4 regions of the Pantoea sp. At-9b genome follow, and region 1 is predicted to be linked to each of the others. Evidence: predicted binding sites of a transcription regulator. Region 1 holds the regulator's gene; each other region holds the start of a gene.
What was found. The regulator LexA, encoded in region 1, represses DNA repair genes until DNA is damaged. The targets are predictions, from matches to a motif close to TNCTGTATGTACATACAGNA.

Region 1 (3,830 bases):
GATAGAGGCGACTCCACATCCAACCCATTACACGGTCGGTGACGCGAATCGCTTCATAGGAGAAATCAGCAGCAATCTCTTCCATCAATTCGACGGCGTTCTGCTGGGCCTTCTCGTGCGAGATCTTTTTGCTGCGCGCCTCATCTTCGACAGCTTTTTCAATCGCTTTGGATTGCAACAGCTTATTGAACAGATCCTGGCGGGCTGGCAAGCGCGGGCCGATTGCCGCCAGACGCTGGCGGGCAAAGTGAATGCGTGCCACGCGTGCCAGTTTCTGAGCTATCGACTTATCTGTGCCATGTTCGGTCGCCATCTGACGCAGTGAAACCGTCGGCGAGAAGCGCACAAAGCTGTCGCGACCATGCCAGAGAATAGCGAAGAATTTCTGTACGCCGTTGAGAATGCGCAGGTGAGGGGTGGATTCCCCCTGCACTTCACGACCCGGCGCACGGCCGAACATCACTGACACCGGCAGCATTTGTACATCCAGTTCTGGATTGCTGCGATGCAGATCAAGGTAGTCGTGAAATAACTTCACGGATTCCAGACTCGGCACGAAATACGGGAACACGCGCGGTCCATCATGGATAAACACGTGACGCGGCAGTAAAGTGCCGTCAATTTCCAGCGGTGCGAGTGGATCGGGCAGATCGTGTTTCAGACACTGCGAACGCAGCGTGAGGAGATCGGCCTTGGAATCATAAGGCAGCACATACAGGATCGGCCGCGTCGGATCCAGCCCATGTTCGGAGACGGGATCGGCGGGAATGGCCTTACTCTTTACCAAAATGGAGAGTGGTAAATTCAATAATTTATAATAAAGTTTACGCCAACCTGACATAGACAACTTCAAGCCTCTTGTTAGCAAAGCGCGGCAAGCATACCAGAAAGTGCCGCGAAGATCTGTGGCTGCACTATCTCCGGCTGCCCAGACATTGACGTCAAAACGAGTAAAGGGTTCAACGACATGGCAAATAACGTCACCGGTATTCTCAGGATAATAAAAGCCGCCGGTTATTCCTGGCAGGGATTGCGCGCCGCCTGGACGCATGAGGCAGCGTTTCGCCAGGAGGCCGTTGCCGCGTTAGTGGCAATTATAGTGGCGTGCTGGCTGGATGTTGATGCCATTTCCCGCGTACTGATGATTGGTTCCGTAGTGCTGGTTGTCATTGTGGAAATCCTGAACAGCGCCATCGAAGCGGTGGTCGACCGCATCGGCCAGGAACGTCATCCTCTGGCGGGCCGGGCGAAAGATATGGGTTCCGCTGCCGTATTGCTGGCTATCTTACTGGCGCTGTTTGTCTGGATCGCGCTGATTTGGTCACATTTGCGATAAGGATTCCGGATTCATCAACTCGCTGATTTTTCCCTCAGTTTTGGTTTTCATTTCGCCAATACCTGTATATACTCACAGCGACTGTATAAACAACCAGGGGGCGGGATGAAAGCATTAACCAGCAGGCAGCAACAGGTCTATGATCTGATTCGCGACCATATTAACCAGACGGGCATGCCGCCAACGCGTGCGGAAATTGCTGCGCAGCTGGGCTTCCGCTCACCGAATGCGGCAGAAGAACACCTGAAGGCGCTGGCACGTAAAGGGGTGATTGAAATCGTCTCCGGTGCTTCACGTGGCATTCGCTTATTGATGGAAGAAGAAGCCAGCGAAGGGCTGCCGTTGATTGGCCGTGTCGCGGCGGGCGAACCTTTACTGGCGCAGGAACACATTGAAGCGCACTACCAGGTCGATGCCAATCTGTTCAAACCTACCGCTGATTTCCTGCTGCGTGTTAGCGGCATGTCGATGAAAGATATCGGTATTATGGATGGCGACCTGCTGGCCGTACATAAAACGCAGGAAGTGCGTAACGGCCAGGTGGTGGTGGCACGTATTGATGATGAAGTGACGGTGAAGCGTTGGAAAAAGCAGGGCGCGATTGTGCAACTGCTGCCGGAAAACAGTGACTTCCAGCCGATTGTTGTCGATACCCGCGAGCAGTCCCTGACAGTAGAAGGGCTGGCGGTCGGCATTGTGCGCAACGGCGAGTGGCTCTGATACCTTGATTCCCCCCGCTACGGCAGCCTTTCTGCGCTGCCGTGGTTTAATTTTCTGACAAGACTGTTGTGCAGCAAACCGGGATGGGCTGATGCAGCTGTTTTCCTCCTCTGATAAAGCACTCTGGCGGCTTGCGCTGCCGATGATTCTTTCCAATATCACCGTTCCGCTGCTCGGCGTGGTTGATACCGCCGTTATTGGTCATCTTGATAGCCCCATTTATCTCGGTGGGGTGGCGGTGGGGACGACTGCGACCAGCTTCATCTTTATGTTGCTGCTGTTTCTGCGCATGAGCACGACCGGGTTGACCGCCCAGGCTTTTGGCGCGGGCGATAAAACGGCCCTGGCACGGGCGCTCACCCAACCGCTATTAATCGCCTTGGTGGCCGGGGTGCTGTTTATTTTGCTGCGCACACCAGTCAGCAATCTGGCCGCTGCGCTGATGGGGGGCAGCCTCGCGATTCAGCAGCAGGCGCAACTTTTTATCCAGATTCGCTGGCTCAGCGCCCCCGCCACGCTGGCAAATCTGGTGATTCTCGGTTGGTTGCTGGGCGTGCAGTATGCGCGTGCGCCTGTGCTGCTGCTGGTGGTAGGGAATCTGGTCAATATTCTGTTGGATCTGCTCTTTGTGCTGGGCCTGCACTGGGGAGTGGCGGGCGCGGCAGCGGCGACGGCACTGGCAGAATACGCCACCCTGGCCGTCGGATTATGGATGGTGGCCCGGGTATTGAAGCTGCGCGGTATTGATTTCTCTACGCTGAAGCAGAGCTGGCGCGGTGATGCTGCTCGCTTGTTTCGCCTCAACCGCGACATTATGTTGCGTTCTTTTCTGCTCCAAATCTGCTTTGCATCACTGACGATACTTGGGGCGCGCATCGGCCCGGATGTGGTGGCGGTCAATGCCGTGCTGTTGATGTTCCTGACCTTTACCGCTTACGCACTGGATGGTTTTGCGTATGCCGTAGAAGCCTGTTCTGGCGAGGCGGTCGGCGCGAAAGATCGCAGCCGATTATTGCTGATCTGGCATGCCGCCTGCCGTCAGGCGGGGTTGGTGGCACTGGTATTTGCGGCGATTTATGCGTTATTTGGCGTACATATCGTGGCGCTGCTGACTTCACTGGAAGAACTACGGCAAGTGGCCGATCGCTACCTGATGTGGCAGGTAGTGATGCCGTTAGTGGGCGTGTGGTGCTATCTGTTGGATGGCATGTTTATCGGTGCGACGCGCGGTCGGGAAATGCGTAACAGTATGGCACTGGCGGCACTGGGTTATGGCCTGTCGTTACTGACGCTCCCCTGGTTAGGTAATCATGGCTTATGGCTGGCGGTGACGGTGTTTCTGGCCATGCGCGGGCTGACGCTGTGGTGGATTTGGCATCGCCATTGGCGTGCTGATAGCTGGTTTGCGGCACATTAACGATAACCCTTTGGATACAGAATAATCCGTAAGTGTGCTAACCCTTCTGCATTGTCTACTATAATTATCCTTATCATCGCAAATAAGTAGCGCGTTATGTTGGTTTTACCCGCTGGATATTGGGTATTCCACTACCACCACTCTGCATGACATGGAGAAAGGTTATGAACAAAGACGAAGTGAGCGGAAACTGGAAACAATTCAAAGGGAAAATGAAAGAAAAATGGGGCAAGCTGACGGATGACGATATGACGGTCATTGAAGGTAAACGCGATCAGCTTGTGGGTAAAATTCAGGAACGCTACGGCTACGCAAAAGATCAGGCCGAGCGAGAAGTTAAAGACTGGGAAAGTCACA
Region 2 (3,830 bases), 600 kb from region 1:
CGGCGATTTCACAGCAGCAGCTGAACAGCCAGCAAGGTGCAGTGAATGTGGCGTCGCTGAACAAAATCATCCCGGGCTGGGGTGAGAACAGCGATTTCGTCGCCCCGTGGTTCGCCACGCTGGAAGCGAAGTACGGTAAGAAATAATTTTGCCCTCACCCTAACCCTCTCCCGCAAGCGGGAGAGGGAACCGATCGAGCATCTGGCACATCTCCCTCTCCGTCATGGGAACCGATCGAGCATATGGCACACCTCCCTCTCCCTCATGGAGACCGGTCGAGCATATGGCACATCTCCCTCACCCTCATGGGAACCGATCGAGCATATGGCACATCTCCCTCTCCCTCATGGGAACCGATCGAGCATATGGCACACCTCCCTCTCCCTCATGGAGACCGGTCGAGCATATGGCACATCTCCCTCACCCTCATGGGAACCGGTCGAGCATATGGCACATCTCCCTCTCCCTCGTGGGAACCGATCGAGCATATGGCACACCTCCCTCACCCTCATGGAGACCGGTCGAGCATATGGCACACCTCCCTCACCCTCATGGGAACCGGTCGAGCATATGGCACATCTCCCTCTCCGTCATGAGAACCGGTCGAGCATATGGCACACCTCCCTCTCCCTCATGGGAGAGGGCCGGGGTGAGGGTAACAGCCCGCACCTTACTACAACCCCAGCAGCAACTGCCTTTCCAGCTGTGGGTTCACCAGCGTGACATGTAACCCCACCAGCCTGACACCGCGTCCGGCGCGCCGTTCGTCCCAGGTTTTACGTGCCACCGCGATCATGTCTTCTTTATTCAGCACCGGCCAGATATGCTCCTGGGTGGTGAGCTGGAAATCATTAAACTTCAGTTTCACCCCCTGACGGGCGATCAGCTTATCCGGACGAATTCGCGTCAGACGACGCTCCAGCTCCTCGTAGAGATAATCAATAATCTCCAGACACTGCTCCCAGCTATGGATATCTTCCATCAGGGTTCGTTCCACGCCGAGGGATTTGCGCTCCCGCTCGACCACCACGCCACGTTCATCAACGCCGTGACTGCGCTCCCACAGCACCCGGCCAAATTTGCCGAAGCGTTTGAGCAGGCGCGCCAGATCGGTTTGCTGCACATCACCGCAGGTGAGTAGCCCCATCTCCTCCAGCTTTTTCGCCGACACTTTGCCCACCCCGGGAATTTTGCTCAGCGGCAGCGTCAGCAGAAAATCCGGCATCGCCTGCGGTGTGATGACGAACTGGCCGTCAGGCTTGTTCAAATCAGATGCGATTTTGGCGAGAAACTTAATTGGCGCGATACCGGCTGACGCGGTGAGCTGCGTTTCCCGCCAGATATCGGCACGGATCGCTTGCGCCATCAAGGTGGCGGACCCGTGGCAATGTGGGCTATCGGTCACATCGAGGTAGGCTTCATCCAGCGAAAGCGGCTCAATCAACGAGGTGTAACGGGCAAAGATGGTGCGGATCTGGCGCGAGGCTTCCTTGTAGGCTTCGAATCGTCCGGGTAGCAGGCGCAGATGGGGGCAGAGTTTCAGCGCCATGGCGGTGGGCATCGCGCTGCGCACGCCATATTCGCGCGCCGGATAGTTGGCGGTACTGATGACACCACGCTGTACCCGGCTGCCGCCAATGGCAATGGGGATATCACGCAAAGAGGGATCGTCGCGCATTTCAACTGCCGCGAAGAAGCAGTCCATATCGACATGAATGATCTTACGCATACCCCCTCCGAATACTGGATAAGTATACAGCATCGTAAGATATCAGCAATATTTGTCGCTGCCAGCATTAAAGTTTACAAATTTATGGCCGTAATCCCATTGAGAAATGGCTATTTTCTCAGCCACCGGCTTGATTAAACGCCAGACAATGTTAATGTTGCGCTGCGGTAGCGGATATTTCCGATAATGCAATACAGAGACGTTATGCGTCAGAGTTCTTCTTCACTTCAAGGTACACACAGAATGGGCAGAATCGCATTATTCCTTGCGATGATTGTTATGCCGGTCCTTAGCTGGGCAATGACACCAGAGCCAGTTAACCCACAGGCTCCGGTCAGTAAAGAACTAAAAAAACAATTACTTGGCACGCCGGTTTATATTCAGATTTTCAAGGAAGAACGCACGCTGGAACTGTACGGCAAGATCGGTAATGAATATCGTCTGCTGGATAGTTACCGCATTTGTAATTTCTCTGGCGGTTTGGGACCCAAACGCCGTGAGGGTGATTTTAAAAGTCCGGAAGGGTTTTACAGCGTAAAACTGAATCAGTTAAAACCGGATAGCCACTATTATCGCGCCATCAATACCGGTTTCCCGAATCAATTTGACCGTGACAATGGCTACAACGGCAAATATCTGATGATTCACGGCGACTGTAAGTCAATTGGCTGTTATGCCATGACTAACGCCTACATGGACGAGATTTATACCTATGTGAACGCGGCGCTGCGTAATGGCCAGCAAGAGATCGCCCTGAGCATCTTCCCGTTCCGTATGACCGACAGCAACATGCAGCGTCACCGCTACTCCACCTACGCCAGCTTCTGGCGTCAGTTGCAGCCGGGCTATGCGTATTTTGAGAAATACCGCCAGCCACCGACGGTCAACGTGACCGCCACTGGCCAGTATGCGGTGAACAGCAGTCCGGCGGTGATGACCGCGCCAGACGCTGCGTCAAAATCATTCCTGGCGCTCTCCCAGGCAAAATAATACCCACTCACCTGGCACTATCCGGTGCCAGGTTTCATTTCCTGTCAACGGTTGCGTGGCAATCACGGTCACCACATCCTGCGGCGTGGTCTGCTGCTGAAAATCAATTTCAACATCCTGATCCAGCAACTTCGCTTTACCAAAGGGCGCGCGGCGGGTGATCCAAAACAGATTGGTGGAACAAAACGCCATCAGATAACGTCCGTCCGACAACAGCATGTTGAACACGCCTTTCTGGCGCAGTTCCGCCGCCAACTCAGCGATGTAGCGGAATACCGCTGGCCAGTTACCCGGCGTCCGCGGATAACGCGTGGTGAGTTGGTGCAGAATCCAGCAAAAGGCTTTTTCACTGTCGGTCTCGCCGACCGGACGGAAATGGCCGGTATCCAACTGGCGATACCCTTTCAACTGGCCGTTGTGGGCATAGGTCCAGTTTCGCCCCCATAGCTCGCGGGTAAAGGGATGGGTGTTTTCCAGTGACACTTCACCGCGATTCGCCTGACGGATATGGGCCACCACCGAGTGTGACTTGATCGGGTATTCCTGCACCAGACGGGCAATCGGCGAGTTAAAGCTCGGCAGCGGATCTTTAAAGGTGCGACATCCTTTATCTTCGTAAAAAGTGATGCCCCAGCCATCTTTGTGCGGCCCGGTTCCGCCGCCCCGCTGCACCAGACCGGTAAAACTGAAACAGATATCCGTAGGGACATTGGCGCTCATCCCGAGCAATTCGCACATAGCTACCGCCTTAGTAAAATCCTCCCACTGACGCGGGAGGAGAAGCCACGACTTACTTCACCATCTCTTTTTCAATCAGCAGCATCAGGATATGGATCACCTTGATGTGAATCTCCTGGATACGATCGGCGTAGCCAAAATGTGGCACGCGAATTTCGATATCCGCTGTACCGGCCATTTTGCCGCCGTCTTTGCCGGTCAGGGTGATGACCTTCATTCCCTGCGCACGTGCCGCTTCCACCGCTTTGATGATGTTAGCGGAGTTGCCAGAGGTTGAAATCCCCAGCAGCACATCGCCAGCACGGCCTACCGCTTCGATATAACGTGAAAACACATAATCGTAGCCAAAGTCGTTACTGACGCACGAGAGGTG
Region 3 (3,830 bases), 1.4 Mb from region 1:
TTCCACCGTTGATGCCCGCCTGATTGCATTGGATGCGCATACCGGCGCGTTGTGTCCGAACTTCGGTCAGAACGGTATGGTGAATCTGCAACAGGGCATGGGAGATACCGCCGATAGCCGCCGTTATCACCCGACCAGTGTGCCAGTGATCATGGGCCACCTGACGGTGTTCGGTTCCTGGGTGCGTGATATCACGGAAGATGAACCATCAGGTGTGCTGCGTGCCTACGATGTCCGTGACGGTTCGCTGGCGTGGGCATGGGATGTGGGCAACGTCGAAGGGGCGAAGCAGGGTGATGATCACTATACCCTGAGTACCCCGAATGTCTGGGCCATCCCAACCTATGATAAAGATCTCGGCCTGGTGTATGTCTCCACCGGTAATGGTCCGCCGGACTATTGGGGCGGCAACCGCAACGCGGCGAAAGAGAAATTCGGTTCATCGGTGATTGCGCTTGACGTTAACACCGGTAAAACCAAATGGGTCTTCCAGACGGTACATCACGATATTTGGGACTACGACTTACCGTCGCAGCCGGTGATGTACAACATGAAGAATGAGCAGGGCGAAGTGGTGCCTGCGCTGATTCAGACCAGCAAAATGGGTGAAATCTTCGTACTGGATCGCCGCACCGGTAAGCCGGTGAGCAAAGTCGAAGAGAAAGCGGTGCCGACCTCTCCGGCGGCGCAGGAAGAACATCTGTCACCGACCCAACCGTTCTCGGTGGATATGCCGACGATCGGCCTGGAGCAACTGAACGAGCAGAAAATGTGGGGCGTCAGCATGTTTGACCAGCTCTACTGCCGCATTCTGTTCAAATCGGCGCTCTATTCCGGCATCTTCCAGCCGAACAGCGAAAAAACCTACCTGGAATTCCCGGCAACCATGGGGGGCATGAACTGGGGTGGGGTGTCTATCGATGAAACTTCCGGCATTCTTTACGTCAATGATATCCGTCTGGGTATGCTGATGGCGCTGAAGAGTAAAGAAGCCGCGCAGGGGCAGAAAATCTCCCTGAACGAAGTCCCACAATGGGCAGGCACCATCCGTCCGCAGATCAGTGGGCCTTACGTTGGGGTACGGATGGATAACTTTGCCTCCTTCCTGCAAGTGCCGTGTCAGCACCCGCCGTTTGGTACCATGACGGCCATCGATCTGCACAGTAAGAAGATCGTCTGGCAGGTGCCAATGGGTACGGTGGAAGATACCGGTCCGCTGGGGGTGAAAACGCATCTGCCGATGCCGGTGGGCATGCCGACCCTGGGCGGCCCGACCACCACCAAAAGCGGTTTAGTGTTCTTTGCCGGTAGCCAGGATAATTACCTGCGTGCGCTGGACAGCAAAACCGGGAAAGAGGTGTGGAAAGTGCGTCTGCCGGTGGGAGCGACCGCCTCGCCGCTGATTTATCAGTCCGCGAAAACCGGTAAAGAGTACATCGTGATCTCCGCAGGCGGTGCCGCGCACTCGCCGGATGTGGGTGATTACCTGATTGCTTACGCCTTGCCAGACAAAGCGTAACGCTGAAAACGCCCGGCGCAATGAGCCGGGCGTTTTCATTCAACGTGCCGCATAAATAATAAAAGTCACCACCCCGAAGATCTCCAGTTCCTCTTCTTCTCCCGGTGTAATCGGCGCGTAGCGCGGGTTCATGGCAAGCAGCTGCACGCGCGGAAACTGTTGTAACCGTTTAACTGTAAACTCGCCATTAATGGCTGCCACCACGATATCACCGTGTTTCGCATCCAGCGCACTGTCGACCACCAGCAAATCTCCTTCACTGATATTCGCGTCGCGCATCGAATCACCTTCCACCCGCACAAAATAGGTGGCGCTGGGATGGGGGACCAGATGCTCGTTCAGATCCAGCTTGCGTTCAATATAATCCGCCGCCGGGGAAGGGAAGCCGCAGCGTACCCGCTCAAGAAAGAGAGGTAATTGATGCGGCGGTGCACCAGGCATCGGACGCATCACCAGGGGAGAAAAGGGATAAACTTTCATGGCGAATTCTCAAGAACAAAACTGTATGTATATACAGTATTATTATCAGCCAATTCTGAGATCGCAATACGTCATCCCGATATAATTTTGTAAAACGTAGAAATATCAATCAATTGTCGAGTTTTTCTCCCCGCAAGGTCACTGCCGGTCCCACCGCCAGGGCTTTTCCTTTATCGGTGGTAATGGACACCTGATCCAGGCTGGCGTTGACGTATCGGGCCTGCACGCCGTATTCAGCGGTGATCGCGATATGGCGCAGACGGACATCGGTGACCGGGGCTTCCGGCAATCCGCTCAAGATCATGGCGTATTTAGCGCCCGTCGCCGCAAGGTGGTTGACCTCAATACCCGATATAACAGGCGTGGTCGGCGTCACGGGCGCAGCCGCGATCGGCGCAATCAGAGCATGACCGGCCGCGCCCGCCTGGCCGGAGTAGCTGTCGGTCACCAGCAGCGGCGTGGCAACATCCGTCATCGTCACGTGGTCAACCTGCAATGGCCCAATCTTGTTACCCCGGTCACGACCTGATTTCACGCGCAGGCCATTTTCCGCCCCGACAAATCTCACATGTGAAACGGTGACTTTGCCAATGCCGTTGATGGTCTCGCTCCCCAGGGAGATCCCATGCCCTTGTCTCATCACCGAATCCTGAATAGCGATATTTTCAGATTTTACTCCGCTGCCCGCGCTGATCCCGGATTTGATGGCGATATGATCATCACCGGTACTGATGTCGGCGTGTTTTATCAGGATGTCTGAAGAAGAAACGATATCGATACCATCGGTATTGGGCGCGGTGCTGGGGTTGTCGACAGTCAGCTGATCAATCTTCAGGTGTTGGCTGTTTCTCAGTACCAGGTTCCACATCGGCGAGTTGGTCAGCCGGATATTATGAATCTCTGAAGAGGTCACATTATTCATTTCTACCAGCCAGGGCCTGGGCATGCCATTTGCCAGCGGTATTCCTTGATATTTTGCCGTAAAAGCCTCGGGATGACCGGACCTCACGGTGTTGCGCAACGCGATCGCCGCTGGCCACCAGGCTTGCGCGCCGTTGCCATCAATGGTTCCGCCGCCCTCAATGGCGACATGCCTGACACCATTGGCGAGGATAAACGCTTCATTCGGCTGGGTGGGCCTGCCAAGAAATGCATCCACGAACTGAGCGGTATCAGGTGTGGCCTTCAGCGTGACGCCGTCGGGAATCACGAGTGTCACGTTGCTCTTTAACACGATCGGGCCAGAAAGCCACACGCCAGGCCCCAGTGTGACGTGACCTCCGCCTTGTTGCGCACAGCGATCAATCGCCTGCTGAATCGCTCGGGTAGCCAGCGTGCTATCATCGCCCTTGCCACCGAAATCAGCGGGGGAGCAATGGAAGGGCGCGGCAACGGCGAACAAGGGGGTAACACTGACGGCGGCGCAGGCAAAACCAAGGGCTGTTTTCTTCATAATATTGACGTTAATCCGTGGAAGTTGAGCACATCACGTCAATTTACCGTTGTGAGCAAAAGGTGAGTAGAAGAAAGCCGTGTCGTGGGGCGGCGTTTTATTGAGTATTTGTTTTTTCTATGTATTTTTGCCCGGCAAATGCAAGCAAATATTGCGCGTTAGTCACCTGAGCATTGCTGCTTCCGCCCGCTGTTTTTGGCAAAATCCTCATCCGTGTCTACACTTAACTGCGATGATGTTCGCAGTCTGGTTACTGTGTTGACAATAAACTTGTTTATTTGTGGAGCGTTACCCATCGAAATACCATCCTGTCGGAAAACCCTCCCCGTTCTACGTATCATTTCCTGCACGCAACCTGCCTCCGAACATCGCTATTGC
Region 4 (3,830 bases), 960 kb from region 1:
GGCACGACTGGAGCAGGTCTGGTCACAGGACGAGGCGGGTTATCGCCTGAGTTATCATCTGATGTATGGAGTATTAACGGCATGAAACGCTGGTTTATTACGGGCACCGATACCGAGGTCGGTAAGACGGTGGCCAGTGGCGCGTTGCTGCAAGCGGCGGGTGCCGCAGGATTCGTCACCGCAGGTTACAAGCCGGTCGCCTCGGGTTGTGAGGCAACGGTTGAGGGCATCCGCAACAGCGATGCGCTGGCGCTACAACGTTACAGTTCCCTGGCGTTGCGCTATGAGCAGGTCAACCCGCTGGCCTTTCTTGAACCGACGTCACCGCATATCGTCAGCGCCGAAGAGGGAAGGCCAATCCATTTTAGCGCCCTGTCTGCCGGGCTGCGTGAGCTGGAACAACAGGCAGAATGGGTGTTGGTGGAAGGGGCCGGAGGATGGTTCACCCCGCTGTCGGCAACGCAAACCTATGCCGATTGGGTGGTGGCGGAACAGCTGCCGGTGATTCTGGTGGTGGGCGTCAAACTGGGTTGTATCAACCACGCGATGCTGACTGCTGCCGCAGTACAGGCCAGTGGCTTGCGTCTCGCGGGTTGGATTGCCAATACCATTCAGCCGCCGGGTAAGCGGCATCAGGAGTATCTGGCAACGTTACGTCAGCGTCTTGATGCACCCTGCCTGGGCGAAATTCCGTATCTCACGGATGACGCACAGCAGGCCGAGTGCGGTCGTTATCTGACGCTGCCGCAATAAAACAGCCCGGCATCGCTGCTCAGGTCACCGTCAACCATTTATTGATGGTGACATCATCCAATTGTGCCACTTTACCTTGTGCCACGTTACGGCCACGATGCAGCAGCAGAAAATAGTCCGCGACACGGCGGATAAACGAGACATGCTGCTCCAACAGCAAAATGGTCAGGCCATAATCACGATTCAGACGGCGGATCAGGTTACCCATTTCCTCTTCCAGCCACGGCGACATGCCCTCGGTGGGTTCATCAAGGATCAGCAATTTCGGTTGCAGCACTAAGGCACGTGCCAACGCCAGCTGTTGTTGCTGATCCATCGGCAGCTCACCGCTGCGCTGGTGGCGTAAGGAGTAAAGCGCTGGGAATAAATCGAATACCATTTCCGGAATGGCACGGCTGCGATCGTCATGGGCCGCCATCAGCGCAATTAACAGGTTATCTTCCACGCTCATCTGCGAGAAGATGTGCCGCCCCTGCGGTACGTAACCGATCCCCATGCGCGCCCGTTGTTCTGCCGGTTGCAGCAACAAGTCTTCCGGGGGGGAACCGTCTTCCTGCCAGGTCATGGAACCGCTGTTAATGGGCAGCCGTCCCATAATGCAGTTGACCAGCGTGGTTTTGCCCATGCCCGGGCTACCCAGCACGCCAGTGCAGGTGCCAGGTGGCAGATCCAAATCCACATCCCACAGAATATGATTTTGACCGTAAAACTGATTCACCGAACGTAAACTCAGCATCTGACATTCTCCTTACAGATAATTAGCCTGAATGCTCCCGCTCTGTGTCGTCTGGCATACAGTCAAACACGATTCATCATTGCCACTCTCACCATCAATGCGTTGATGCGAATGCTTATGGAGAAACCTGCAATTACCAGGCCAGTTTGCCAGGGTGATGCAAAAAAGCATCAGCGGCGCGGCGTAATCAGTGATTAAAGTTGAGCAATGCTTAACAATTGCCAGAAGTGATAAAACACCTGCACTTTAGCGGTGCTGAATGCTTAACGTTTCTGGTGCATTTGTGCCGTAATAAGGCAGAACGCTCAGGAATAAGTGGCCTTATTTACTGGTTTTTTCAGACTCGCAGCACCTTCAGTCCGGAAAAAGAATAGTTAATGCCGCGCGAGCTGTGGGAAAAATAAACGCAAAAAAAAATTTTTTCGCACGCCAGGACAAGGCCTGGAAAATTATGCACAGGCGATGGCGGCGGGGCTGCCGTCAGTTATCCACCATTCCTGTGGATAACCTTGTGCATTAGAGACTGAAAACAGAGCGCAAGCGAGGAAATACGCGGCCTGGATACATTATGCTGAGAAACTGGGCTTTTTGATAACTTATCAAAAAATCAATATGTTAGTTAAAATCAAGCCTGAGATTTATCTTGTCGGTCATACAACTGCAATTTTATGACGCTCTATTGACAAATGTTAAAAGCATCACCCTCCTGGGGATAACCTTGCGCAACAAGGTTTTGCCTGCTGCCGCATAAATTGCACTGAAGCGAGTCGTTGCCACTCCCCGTTATCGTGCAAGATATCTGTAAATATATCCAGTATTTTTTTCTGGCAAATTCGCCGTAGCGGAGTAGAATTAGCAGCCTGCCCGCCGACATCTCCAGCAGGAACCGAAAAACCATGAGTAAAGCCTTCAAACTCAACTCCGCATTTAAACCTTCAGGGGATCAGCCTGAGGCGATTCGTCGTCTGGAGGAGGGTCTGGAAGACGGCCTGGCACATCAGACGCTGCTTGGGGTAACCGGTTCGGGAAAAACCTTTACCGTCGCCAACGTGATTGCCGATCTCAACCGGCCAACCATGGTGCTGGCACCGAACAAGACACTCGCGGCGCAGCTGTACGGTGAGATGAAGGAGTTCTTCCCGGACAACGCGGTCGAGTTCTTCGTCTCCTACTACGATTACTATCAACCTGAAGCCTATGTGCCCAGTTCTGATACCTTTATCGAGAAGGATGCGTCGGTGAATGAGCACATCGAGCAGATGCGCCTGTCCGCCACCAAGGCATTGCTTGAGCGACGCGACGTCATCGTGGTGGCATCGGTGTCAGCCATCTACGGTCTGGGCGATCCCGATCTTTACCTCAAAATGATGCTGCATCTGACACGGGGCATGATCATCGATCAGCGCAGCATCCTGCGTCGTCTGGCGGAGCTGCAATATACCCGTAATGATCAGGTGTTTCAGCGCGGTACTTTCCGCGTGCGCGGTGAAGTCATCGATATCTTTCCGGCGGAATCGGATGACATCGCGTTGCGTGTCGAACTGTTTGATGAAGAAGTGGAGCGGTTGTCATTGTTTGACCCGCTGACCGGTCAGGTGGTGTCGGTGGTGCCGCGTTTTACGGTCTATCCGAAAACCCACTACGTCACGCCGCGCGAACGCATCCTGCAATCGATGGAAGAGATCAAGAAAGAGCTGGTGGTGCGGCGGCAGGTGCTGCTGGAGAACAATAAGCTGCTGGAAGAGCAGCGTATTACCCAACGTACCCAGTTTGACCTCGAAATGATGAACGAACTTGGCTACTGCTCGGGGATCGAAAACTATTCACGCTATCTCTCCGGGCGTGGGCCGGGCGAACCGCCTCCGACGCTGTTCGACTATTTACCGGCCGATGGCCTGCTGGTGGTGGATGAGTCCCACGTCACCATCCCGCAGATTGGCGGCATGTATCGCGGCGACCGCGCGCGTAAAGAGACGCTGGTGGAGTATGGTTTTCGCCTGCCGTCAGCGCTGGATAACCGTCCGTTGCGCTTTGAAGAGTTTGAAGCGCTGGCACCGCAAACCATCTATGTCTCGGCAACGCCCGGCAATTATGAGCTGGAGAAATCCGGCGGTGAAGTGATTGACCAGGTAGTACGCCCGACCGGTCTGCTCGATCCAATCCTCGAAGTGCGTCCGGTAACCACGCAGGTCGACGATCTGCTGTCGGAAATCCGTAAACGCGTTGCGATCAACGAACGTGTGCTGGTGACGACCCTGACCAAGCGTATGGCGGAAGATCTCACCGAGTATCTGGAAGAACACGGCGAGAAGGTGCGTTATCTGCACTCGGACATCGACAC

Region 2: dinB (DNA polymerase IV) is a predicted target of LexA. The motif match lies at 1,742-1,761, and genes of this name have one in related genera.
Region 3: umuD (translesion error-prone DNA polymerase V autoproteolytic subunit) is a predicted target of LexA. The motif match lies at 2,019-2,038, and genes of this name have one in related genera.
Region 4: uvrB (excinuclease ABC subunit UvrB) is a predicted target of LexA. The motif match lies at 2,287-2,306, and genes of this name have one in related genera.

The regions. Positions count from the first base shown of each region.
Region 1 covers NC_014837.1:348,438-352,267, forward strand. The annotation lists gene plsB (glycerol-3-phosphate 1-O-acyltransferase PlsB) at 1-841, opposite strand, end outside; gene PAT9B_RS01515 (diacylglycerol kinase) at 968-1,336, shown strand; gene lexA (transcriptional repressor LexA) at 1,442-2,056, shown strand; gene dinF (MATE family efflux transporter DinF) at 2,148-3,473, shown strand; gene PAT9B_RS01530 (CsbD family protein) at 3,638-3,830, shown strand, end outside.
Region 2 covers NC_014837.1:946,837-950,666, reverse strand. The annotation lists gene PAT9B_RS04205 (sugar ABC transporter substrate-binding protein) at 1-146, shown strand, start outside; gene dinB (DNA polymerase IV) at 674-1,729, opposite strand; gene dpaA (peptidoglycan meso-diaminopimelic acid protein amidase) at 1,973-2,719, shown strand; gene PAT9B_RS04190 (class II glutamine amidotransferase) at 2,690-3,457, opposite strand; gene lpcA (D-sedoheptulose 7-phosphate isomerase) at 3,510-3,830, opposite strand, start outside.
Region 3 covers NC_014837.1:1,769,455-1,773,284, forward strand. The annotation lists gene PAT9B_RS08085 (membrane-bound PQQ-dependent dehydrogenase, glucose/quinate/shikimate family) at 1-1,519, shown strand, start outside; gene umuD (translesion error-prone DNA polymerase V autoproteolytic subunit) at 1,559-1,999, opposite strand; gene PAT9B_RS08095 (glycoside hydrolase family 28 protein) at 2,109-3,452, opposite strand.
Region 4 covers NC_014837.1:1,309,408-1,313,237, forward strand. The annotation lists gene bioC (malonyl-ACP O-methyltransferase BioC) at 1-85, shown strand, start outside; gene bioD (dethiobiotin synthase) at 82-753, shown strand; gene PAT9B_RS05935 (ABC transporter ATP-binding protein) at 773-1,489, opposite strand; gene uvrB (excinuclease ABC subunit UvrB) at 2,386-3,830, shown strand, end outside.